Regions from separate parts of the Nocardia sp. BMG111209 genome, predicted to be linked through region 2. Evidence: riboswitches for the same ligand, from Rfam matches in the RefSeq annotation. Region 2 holds a riboswitch; each other region holds the start of a gene.
The links. A riboswitch is a leader RNA that binds a small molecule or an ion and turns the genes downstream of it on or off. The one in region 2 is predicted to bind S-adenosylmethionine.

Region 1 (3,267 bases), on a different contig from region 2:
GTCCACGGTGATGATCGGCGACCGGATGGACACCGATGTGATCGCCGGGCTGGAGGCGGGGATGCGGACGATCCTGGTGATGTCGGGCATCTCCACCCGCGCCTCGTTCGAACAGTTCCCCTACCGCCCCACGGTGGTGCTGGATTCGGTGGCCGATCTGGTCGGCCGCACCTCGAATCCGTTCGCCGGCTGAGGGATTCGGTGGCGTCCGCCGGACGCGAACGCCACCGGTACCGGCTCAGCCCAGCGCGTGATCCAGATCGCCGAGCAGATCGTCGATATCCTCCAGGCCCACCGAGATCCGCAGCACGCCGTCCGTGATCCCCACGGCCGCACGGCCTTCCGCACCCATCGCGCGATGCGTGGTGGTCGCCGGATGGGTGATGAGGGTCTTGGAATCACCGAGGTTGTTCGAGATGTCCACGATGCGAAGGCGATTGAGCACCTCGAAGGCGCGCTTCTTGCCCTCGTCCGGATTGGCCGCCAGTTCGAAGGTGACGACCGTACCGCCGCCGCTCATCTGACTGCGCGCCAGATCGTACTGCGGATGTGACTGCAGGAACGGGTATTTCGTCCAGGACACGGCCGGATGCTGTTCCAGGAACTCCGCGATCCGCAGCGCCGAGGTGGCCGACTGCATCACGCGCAGCGGCATCGTCTCCAGGCCCTTGAGCAGCGTCCACGCGTTGAAGGGGCTCAGCGCCGGACCGGTGTGCCGCATGAGGTTCTTGACCGGGCCGTCGATGTAGTCCTTCGCACCGAGGATGGCCCCGCCGAGCACCCGGCCCTGACCGTCGATGTGCTTGGTGCCGGAGTACACCACCACATCCGCACCCAGCGGCAGGCTGCGCTGCAACAGCGGGGTCGCGAAGACGTTGTCCAGCACCACCTTCGCGCCCGCGGCGTGCGACAGTTCGGTGACCCGGCGCACATCGACCAGGGTCTGCATCGGATTGGACGGGGTCTCGAAGAACACCGCGGTGGTCGGCACCGACAGCGCCTGCTCCCACTGGTCCAGATCCTCACCGTCGACGAAGACGGTCTCCACACCCCAGCGCGGCAGGATCTCGTTGCACACCACGAAACAGGAGCCGAACAGGCTGCGCGCGGCCACCAGCCGATCGCCCGCGGCGAGCAGCGCGGCCAGTGCGGTGAACACCGCCGACATGCCGCTGGCGGTGGCGAAACAGGCCTCGGCGCCCTCGAGCAGGCGCAGCCGCTCCTCGAACATCGCGACCGTCGGATTGCCGTAGCGGGAGTAGACGAAGTGCTCGACGTCGCCGGTGAACGCGGCCTCGGCCGCCTCGGCGCTCTCGTAGACGAATCCGGACGACAGATACAGCGCCTCGGAGGTCTCCTCGAAACCGGAGCGCCGCAGTCCACCCCGGACTCCCAGCGTCGCCGGGCCGACACCCGAGGGCAACGGCTTCTCGAACGCTCCACCCGTGATCATGCCTGTCTCCCTTCGGTTTCCGCCGCGATCACGACTGCCGCCACGGCAGTCCATGCGCCCGCCAGCCGGCGGCGCCACGATGGGCCTGCTCGTCCAGCGCGCCCTCGAAACCCTCGAGCACGTTGTAGGACGGGGCGAAGCCGGCCGCGGTGGCCGCCGTCGCCGCGCCGATCGACCGCTGACCGGAACGGCAGAGGAAGACGACCGGGGCATCGCTGCCCTCGGCGCGCCCGGCGAGCGCCTGCTTCAGCTGATCGACGAAGGCCTCGTTGCGCGCGCCACCGAGATCGACCCATTCGATCAGCGCCGTCGGCCGGTCGATCGAGGCGGTGTCGGGCACCCCGACGAACCGCCACTCGGCCTCGGTGCGCACATCCACCAGCACCGCATCCGGGTTGTCCCGCAACAATTCCCACGCCTGCAGTGGGGTGATATCGCCTGCGTAGCTCATCTGTCGAACCTCCTCGAGAATCCGCACTTGCCGCACCGGGAGCCGGTGCGCGGCCAGGTCGTCACCCGGAGCACCCCGCCGCGAAAGAGGGTTGCCGACCAGCGAGCCGGGGCTTGACGCTGGTACTCATGACCTGCAAAGAGATTGCCCGGTGATCGGGTTGCCTGTCAAACTCCGACGGCCTCAATCGCACACGCGCCAGACCCCGCCGGAGCGGGTCAGCGACCAGGTGCCCGACGACTCCTTCCCGTCCACCGAACCGGTCACGGTCACCTTGCCGTGATCGCCGTCGATACTCGGATCGGCGAGCCGGACGAGATCGACCTTCTTCCCCGCGGCGGCGGCGAGCGGCGAACGCGCCGGATCGAATCCGGCACAGGCCGCCGCGGTCAGCTTCGCGGGATCGGCGGCGTTCCAGGCGTCGGCGTAATCGCGCACCGCGGTGGCCATCTTGTCGGAATCTGTGAGGTTTCTCTCGGCGGGCCGGGTCGCCTCGAGGACCACCACGGCCACGAGCACCACCAGGGCGATCGCGAAGGCCGCCAGGAAAGGCAGGGCGGACCGGGTCTTTTCCCGCTGATCGATGACGACGGGTTCCTCGTCGGGCGTGGTCATGGCATTGATCATCCCTGGTCGCCCGGTGTGTCGGGAGTCACGCCCGGCATTTCCCGCCGGGGGCGGGGGAACGGAGGCGATAGCCGTCACCGATAGAATCTTCGGGAACTGGCGGCCGCCGCGGCGCCAACCGGATCCTTGCAGCAACGATGCAGCATCGATGGGATGTCGGGGACGCCGGGGGGAGCCCGTCCGAGCGTCAACTTAGCCTAAGCTAAGAAAGACGGCTGAGACCAGAGTTTCCAACCAGAGGGTGCGCCTGAGAATGACCGAACACAGCGCCGATCGACAGAGTGCGGATCGCCCGTTGCGCATCGCCATCGTGGGTGCCGGACCGGCGGGCATCTATGCCGCCGACGCCTTGATGAAGTCCGATGCCGAGGTGAGCATCGATCTGTACGAGCGGATGCCCGCACCGTTCGGCCTGATCCGCTACGGCGTCGCGCCGGACCATCCGCGGATCAAGGGCATCGTCACCGCGCTGCACAAGGTTCTCGACAAGCCGCAGGTCCGCCTGCTCGGCAACATCGACTACGGCAGCGACATCACCCTCGAGGATCTGCGCAGGTTCTACGACGCGGTCATCTTCTCCACCGGCGCCAACGCCGACCGCGCCCTCCCGATCCAGGGCATCGATCTGGAGGGCTCCTTCGGCGCCGCGGATTTCGTCTCCTGGTACGACGGCCACCCCGACGTCCCCCGCAGCTGGCCCCTGGAGGCCGAGAAGGTCGCCGTCCTCGGCGTCGGC
Region 2 (3,267 bases):
GCGTGTACGCGGTGAGCATCCACTGCTTGTCGCCGTCACTGATGTGCAGGTCACGCTGGGCGAACGGCAGCGAGATCGTGACGATGGTGGCGTCGAGCACCACCATCAGTTGAGCCAGGGCGAGCACGCCCAGGGCCCACCACCGGGTCGAGCGACCGCGCTCGGCGTCGGTGGCCGGGGATTCGTGTACTGCGATCCCGAGGTCGGTCATGGGGGAGAACTCCTGAGTAGGAAGCAAGATGACGCCATCGTGTCACCGCCAGTCAAATGGCGTCAAGAGAAAAATGTCTGACTGCGACATTTGGCATCTCTGGTCATGAACTCGTAACACGGAGTTAGAATGCGTAGATGCTCGGCTCCTCGTCCTGTCAGCCCCGGGCCGGTCTGCGCGAACGCAAGAAGGAGCAGACCCGGCGCCGGATCATCGAAGTTGCGCTGCAGCTCTGCGACAGTCAGGGCTTCGAGGCGACGACCGTCGAGCAGATCGCCGACGCCGCCGACGTCTCGCCACGCACGGTGAACCGGTACTTCGAACTCAAAGAGGACATCATCCTGGCTCCCACCGAGGAGTGGGGCCGGCGCGTCGCCGTCGAGCTGCGCAATCAGCCCATCACCGGCAACGAACTGCTCGCGCTGCGCAATGCCCACCTGGTCGTGGCCGAGCTCAGCACCACCGACGAGACGCTGCCGTTCTCGTGGTTCCAGCAGATGCAGCGGATCATGCGGGCCAGCGCCGCGGTGCGCTCGCGCAGCATGGACTTCATCGATACCAAGACCGCCGAGCTCAACGCGGCGCTCGGCGAGCGCCTCGGCCTCGATGCCGACTCACTGACCGTACGCCTGATCGCCGCCACCTGGCACGCCGTCATCCGCACCGGTATGGAGTGCGACAGCGCGCTGGCCGAATGCCCCCCGGCGGCCGCCCCGGACCTGATGGTCCGGGCCGTGCAGGCGGCCTACGACGAGTTCCAGCGGGTGTGCGCGCGTCCGATGGCCGCTGCCGAGTAACTCCGGCGCAACCCTTTGACAGCATCGGAACGCAATCCGATACCATCCAGGGCAGGTCATGAGCACCAGCGCCAAGCCCCGGCTCGCTGGTCGGCAACCCTCCAGTTGCGGTGGGGTGCTCCGGGTGATGACCGGGCTTCCGAGAAGGCCGGAAGCAAGCGCGACGTCAGGAGCACGACCATGAGTAACCCCATTGCGCCCGGTATCGGTTGCGCCGCGGACGTATCGGGCGTTCGCCATCGCCTCGCTACCCTCGAAGGGGTGCGTGACTTCTCGTTCGCTGCGGTGTATCCCGGGTCCGGCACGGTGGCGGCGCGGTGACCGTGGACATCGACGCACGGACCGCAGCGGCCCTGTTGCCGCCCGCCGACGGCACCCTGGGCACCGTCGCCCTCGGGGATGTGCGGCTGGAGAGCGGGGCGGTCGTCCCCGACGCGATTCTCGCCGTGCAGCGCTGGGGTGAGCTGTCACCGAATCTGGACAATGTGGTGCTCGTCGAGCACGCCCTCACCGGTGACTCGCACGTGATCGGCGCGCCGGACCGCCTGCATCAGCTGGCGGGCTGGTGGGACGGCATCGTCGGACCGGGTGCGCCGCTGGACACCGACGAATGGTGTGTGATCGCCACCAACGTGCTCGGCGGCTGCAAGGGCAGCACCGGGCCGACGAGTCCCGCTCCGGACGGAAAGCCCTGGGGCACAAGGTTTCCCGAGATCTCCATCCGCGACCAGGTGACCGCCGAGGTGATGCTGGCCGATCTGCTGGGCATCGACCGGGTGGCCGCGGTGGTCGGCGGATCCATGGGCGGTATGCGGGTGCTGGAGTGGATGGTCGGGTACCCGCAGCGCGTCGGCGCCGCGCTGATCCTGGCCGTCGGCGCACGTGCCACCGCCGATCAGATCGGCACCCAGACCACCCAGATCGCGGCCATCACCGCCGATCCGGATTGGCAGGGTGGCGATTATCACGGCACCGGCCGCACGCCGCGGACCGGGATGGGCCTGGCCCGCCGCATCGCGCATCTGACCTATCGCACCGAGTTCGAGCTCGACCACCGCTTCGAGAATCAGGCCCAGCAGGGCGAGGATCCCCGGACCGGCGGCCGCTACGCGGTGCAGAGCTACCTGGAACACCAGGCCGACAAGCTGGTCGCCCGGTTCGATCCGGCCACCTACGTACTGCTCACCGAGGCGATGAACCGCCACGACGTGGGCCGCGGCCGCGGCGGCATCGAGGCCGCGCTGGCGAGTACCGCGGTGCCGTGCGTGGTGGGCGGTGTCGACTCCGATCGGCTGTACCCGCTGCGTACCCAGCAGGAGCTGGCGGATCTGCTGCCCGGTTGCCGGGGACTCGAGATCGTGCATTCCCGCGACGGGCACGACGGCTTCCTCACCGAGACCACCGCGGTCGGCAAGTTACTGGTCCAGACGATGGATCTGGCCCGATCCGCCCGCGACGGCTCGGTCAGTCGACACCCAGACTGCTGATCGTCGCGGCCAGGGTGACGATGGCCCCGCCGAGCACGGCGTAGGCCGCGATGTCGAAGGGCCTGCTGCGCACCGCCAGCAGGCCCACCCGGGCGGTCGGGACACACAGCCGCAGCGCGGCCGCCAGCAGGACCGCGCCCCCGACGAAGAACGCGCCACGCCGCCACCGATCCTCCGCGACGAACACCACCGCCACCACCAGCACCGCCACCACCAGCGACATCGGCAGGTGGGTGCGGAAGAACCGCCCGACTGCTGCGGAGCGCGACGGCAGGGTCACAGGGGTCTCGGTCACGTTCCGATTCTCGCATCCCCGCCCGGGTCGGGGCGGGTCGCTCGATCGCGGACCGGCCGGGGATACTGGCCCGCGTGCTTCATCTGGTGTTCTTCGAACCTCGCATACCACCGAACACGGGTAACGCGATCCGGCTGGTCGCCGGCACCGGGTGCGAACTACATCTGATCGAACCGCTCGGATTCGATCTGTCCGAGCCGAAGCTCCGGCGCGCCGGACTGGACTACCACGACCTCGCGTCGGTGCGGGTGCACCGGGATCTGGCGGCCGCCTGGGCGGCGATCACACCGGAACGGGTGTTCGCGTTCACCGCACGCGCCACCCGCCGCTACACCGATATCGAGTACCGCCGGGGCGATGTCCTGCTGTTCGGGCCGGAACCCACCGGGCTGCCCGACGAGGTGATCGCCGACCCGCTCGTCACCGACGGGGTGCGCATCCCGATGCTGCCCGGCCGGCGCTCGATGAACCTGTCGA
Region 3 (3,267 bases), on a different contig from region 2:
TCATCGCACGTGGGCATCACGGGGTGATCATCACGCAAACCGAGCCCACGCATTCCGCTGAACAGGCGGCGCGGGCGCTCGGGGTGGACGTCGGCGCGATCACGGAGTCGATGGTGTACCTGCTCGACGACGAACCGGTGTTGCTGCTGGTTTCCGGGGCGCACGGGGTGGATCTGGCCCGGACCGGGGACCGGCTGGAAGGGACGCTGACGCCCGCCCCGGCGGCGACCGCCCGGGAGGTGACCGGGCAGCCGATCGGCGGTATCGCGCCGGTGGGCCATCCCACGAATCTGCCCACCTACGTGGACAATGCGCTGTCGGAATACCGGGAGCTGTGGGCGGCCGGAGGCCATCCGAACACCGTCTTCCGCACCTCGTTCCCGGAGTTGGTGCGGATCACCGCGGGGCTGTCGATCGACGTCGACTAGGCGGTGTGACGCCGGTCATCCGTCCTCCCGGCGAGGGTCGCGATCGCGCGACGTAGTTTGGAACTGTGAGCAGATCTCCCGACGCGGAACTACGGGCGTCCGTGGGCTCGGACGGCATTCCGGCCGAGCAGTACCGGTCGGCCATGCGGCATTATCCGGCCGGTGTGACCATCGTCACGCTCGCGGGTGCGGACGGGCCGGTGGGGTTCACCGCCACCTCGTTCGCCTCGCTGTCGCTCGAGCCGCCGCTGATCTCGTTCAACATCGCGCACACCTCCTCCAGCATCGCGTCGATGCTGGGCGCGGATTCGCTGGTCGTGCACTTCCTCGGCGAGCATCAGCAGGAGCTGGCGCGGCGGTTCTCCCGGGAGGCCGGACAGCGGTTCAGCGAACCCGCGCTGTGGACCACGCTCGACTCCGGCGAGCCGGTGCTGCACGGGACGCCGCTCTGGGTGCGGGCGACCGTGTGGGAACGTTTCGCGATCGGTGACCACACCCTGGTCGTGGGCCTGGTGACCCGGGTGCACGACGAGACCGGCGCCGCGCCCCTGGCCGCGCCGCTGCTGTACTACAACGGCGCCTATCACCGGGCCACCGCCCTGGACTGATCAGGCCGCCGACGCCGCGGTGCCGATGCCCAGCGCCGTCAGCACGCCCGCGCTGATCTGTTCCAGCCGGGCCCGGGTGCGCGGCCGCCGCAGCAGTTCGATCGCGCGGGCGGCCAGCGTCGCCAGCAGTACCATCTCGACGGCGGCGACCGTCGATTCGATCGCGCCGAGCGCCAGCGCGTTCAGGAAGGTGACCGTCGTGAGGAACTGCGGGAGCACCGCCAGATAGAACAATCCGACCTTCGGATTCAGCAGGCACGACAGCAGGCCCGCGCTGAATGCGGACGGCACGGTCGCCGTGCTGGCCCGGGTGTCCGCCGGCTCGCCGTCCGCGCGGGCCCGGCGATGTTCGATCAGCGTCCGAATTCCGAGATATATCAAGTAGATTCCGCCGACCACCTTCACCGCGCGGTAGGCGGTCGCAGATTGCTCGAGCAGGGCCGCCACCCCGGCCGCGACCACGGTTGCCCAGACGATGCCACCGACCGCGGAACCGAGCGCCGCCGCGATCCCGTGCCGGCGCCCGGCGATCGAGAAGCGCAGGACCAGGAAGGTGTCCGGGCCGGGGGTGATGGCCAGCAGTACGCACAGTCCGGTGAATCCGAGCAGCAGGGAGACGGTCACCGTTCGATATAAGCGCAGGTCGGATCGGGATGGCAAGGCGATTACGGCGAGTCCCCCCGGACATGCGCGGCGACACGTCCGAATCTTGACAAGGGTTCGGGCCAGTGCCTATCTTCAGCTCAGGTCATGAGTGCCAGCGTCAAGCCCCGGCTTGCTGGCCGGCAACCCTCCTCCGCGGCGGGGTGCTCCGGGTGACGACCGGGCCGCAGCCCGACCGGGCTCGGCAAGCGCGGACTCCGACTTTTTTCCTCGTCGTTTCCGGAGTCCCCGAACCGAAGGGATTGCGTGATGACCGCTGTTCTCGACCCGACCTGTGCCGCCCAGGTATCCGGCGCCGACCTGCAGGTTCCGCTGGTGTCCGGTGGCACCGTGCGCTACGCGAATTTCGACTACGCCGCCAGCGCCCCGGCCCTGGCACAGGTCACCGACCGGGTGTCGGAGTTGCTGCCCTACTACGCGAGCGTGCATCGCGGGGCCGGATACGCCTCGCGGATCTCCACCGACTGCTACGAGGCCGCCCGGACCTCGGTGTCCCGGTTCCTGGGCTGTACCGACGACCAGGTCGTGGTGTTCACCCGCAACACCACGGACTCGCTGAACCTGCTGGCCGCCTGCGTACCCGGCGATACCGTGGTGCTCGACATCGAACATCACGCCAACTTCCTGCCGTGGCTGCGGCACGGGCGGCGGGTGGTCCGGGCCGCCGACACCGTGGCCGAGACGATCCGCCGGGTGGTCGCGGAGCTGTGTACCAAACCCGCTGCGCTGCTTGCCATCACGGGTGCGTCGAACGTCACCGGTGAGGTGCTGCCGCTGGAACGGCTCGCGACCGTCGCGCACGAGTGCGGGGCCCGAATCCTGGTGGATGCCGCGCAATTGGCGCCGCATCGGCGAATCGACCTGCGGCACAGCGGAATCGACTACCTCGCCTTTTCCGGGCACAAGCTGTACGCGCCGTTCGGCGCGGGAGTGCTGGTGGGCCGCCGGGATTGGCTGGATGCCGCCGAGCCGTACCTGGCCGGCGGCGGGGCGGTCCGAGAGGTCCGCACGACCGGTGTCGACTGGGCGCCCGCGCCGCAGCGGCACGAGGCCGGATCGCCGAATGTCCTCGGCGTGGCGGCCCTGGCCGCGGCCTGTGATGCGCTCACCGAACTGCAGGAGCGGGCCACCGAACACGAGCGGCGGCTGGCGATCCGGCTGCGCGAGGGGCTGGGCGGTATCGCGGGGGTGCGCTTCCTGCGCATCTGGTCGGACAGCGCCGACAGCGTCGGCATCGTGACCTTCACCCTCGACGGTGTCGAACCGGGCCGGGTGGCGGCGTATCTGTCCGCCGAACACGGGATCGGGGTGCGCGACGGCCGATTCTGCGCGCATCCGCTGCTCGCCCGGCTCGGCGTCGACGGCGCGATCCGGGCCAGTATCGGCCTGGGCACCACCGCGGCCGATGTGGATCGTCTGGTCGACGCGATCGATGTGCTGGTGCGGCGGGGGCCGTCGTGGGAGTACACGTGCGCGGACGGCCACTGGAATCCCCAGCCGGAGACCCGGCCACGGCTGACCGCTCAGGACGCCGGCGGTGCGGCGCCGTGTTCCTTCTGAACGGTCAG

Region 1: another riboswitch for S-adenosylmethionine. It lies ahead of G361_RS0137920 (rhodanese-like domain-containing protein); the one in region 2 lies ahead of G361_RS0140820 (homoserine O-acetyltransferase).
Region 3: another riboswitch for S-adenosylmethionine. It lies ahead of G361_RS0134325 (aminotransferase class V-fold PLP-dependent enzyme); the one in region 2 lies ahead of G361_RS0140820 (homoserine O-acetyltransferase).

The regions. Positions count from the first base shown of each region.
Region 1 is NZ_KB907309.1:1,470,111-1,473,377, reverse strand. Features, by position in the region: gene G361_RS0137930 (HAD-IIA family hydrolase) at 1-193, shown strand, start outside; gene G361_RS0137925 (O-succinylhomoserine sulfhydrylase) at 239-1,453, opposite strand; gene G361_RS0137920 (rhodanese-like domain-containing protein) at 1,482-1,904, opposite strand; SAM riboswitch class IV at 1,923-2,038, opposite strand; gene G361_RS47580 (hypothetical protein) at 2,088-2,519, opposite strand; gene G361_RS0137910 (FAD-dependent oxidoreductase) at 2,785-3,267, shown strand, end outside.
Region 2 is NZ_KB907310.1:611,189-614,455, reverse strand. Features, by position in the region: gene G361_RS0140830 (MFS transporter) at 1-211, opposite strand, end outside; gene G361_RS0140825 (TetR/AcrR family transcriptional regulator) at 349-1,008, shown strand; SAM riboswitch class IV at 1,063-1,175, shown strand; gene G361_RS0140820 (homoserine O-acetyltransferase) at 1,326-2,495, shown strand; gene G361_RS0140815 (DUF3017 domain-containing protein) at 2,473-2,718, opposite strand; gene G361_RS0140810 (tRNA (cytidine(34)-2'-O)-methyltransferase) at 2,865-3,267, shown strand, end outside.
Region 3 is NZ_KB907309.1:683,725-686,991, reverse strand. Features, by position in the region: gene G361_RS0134340 (YbaK/EbsC family protein) at 1-428, shown strand, start outside; gene G361_RS0134335 (flavin reductase family protein) at 572-1,036, shown strand; gene G361_RS0134330 (LysE family translocator) at 1,037-1,660, opposite strand; SAM riboswitch class IV at 1,783-1,896, shown strand; gene G361_RS0134325 (aminotransferase class V-fold PLP-dependent enzyme) at 1,949-3,259, shown strand; gene G361_RS0134320 (hypothetical protein) at 3,264-3,267, opposite strand, start outside.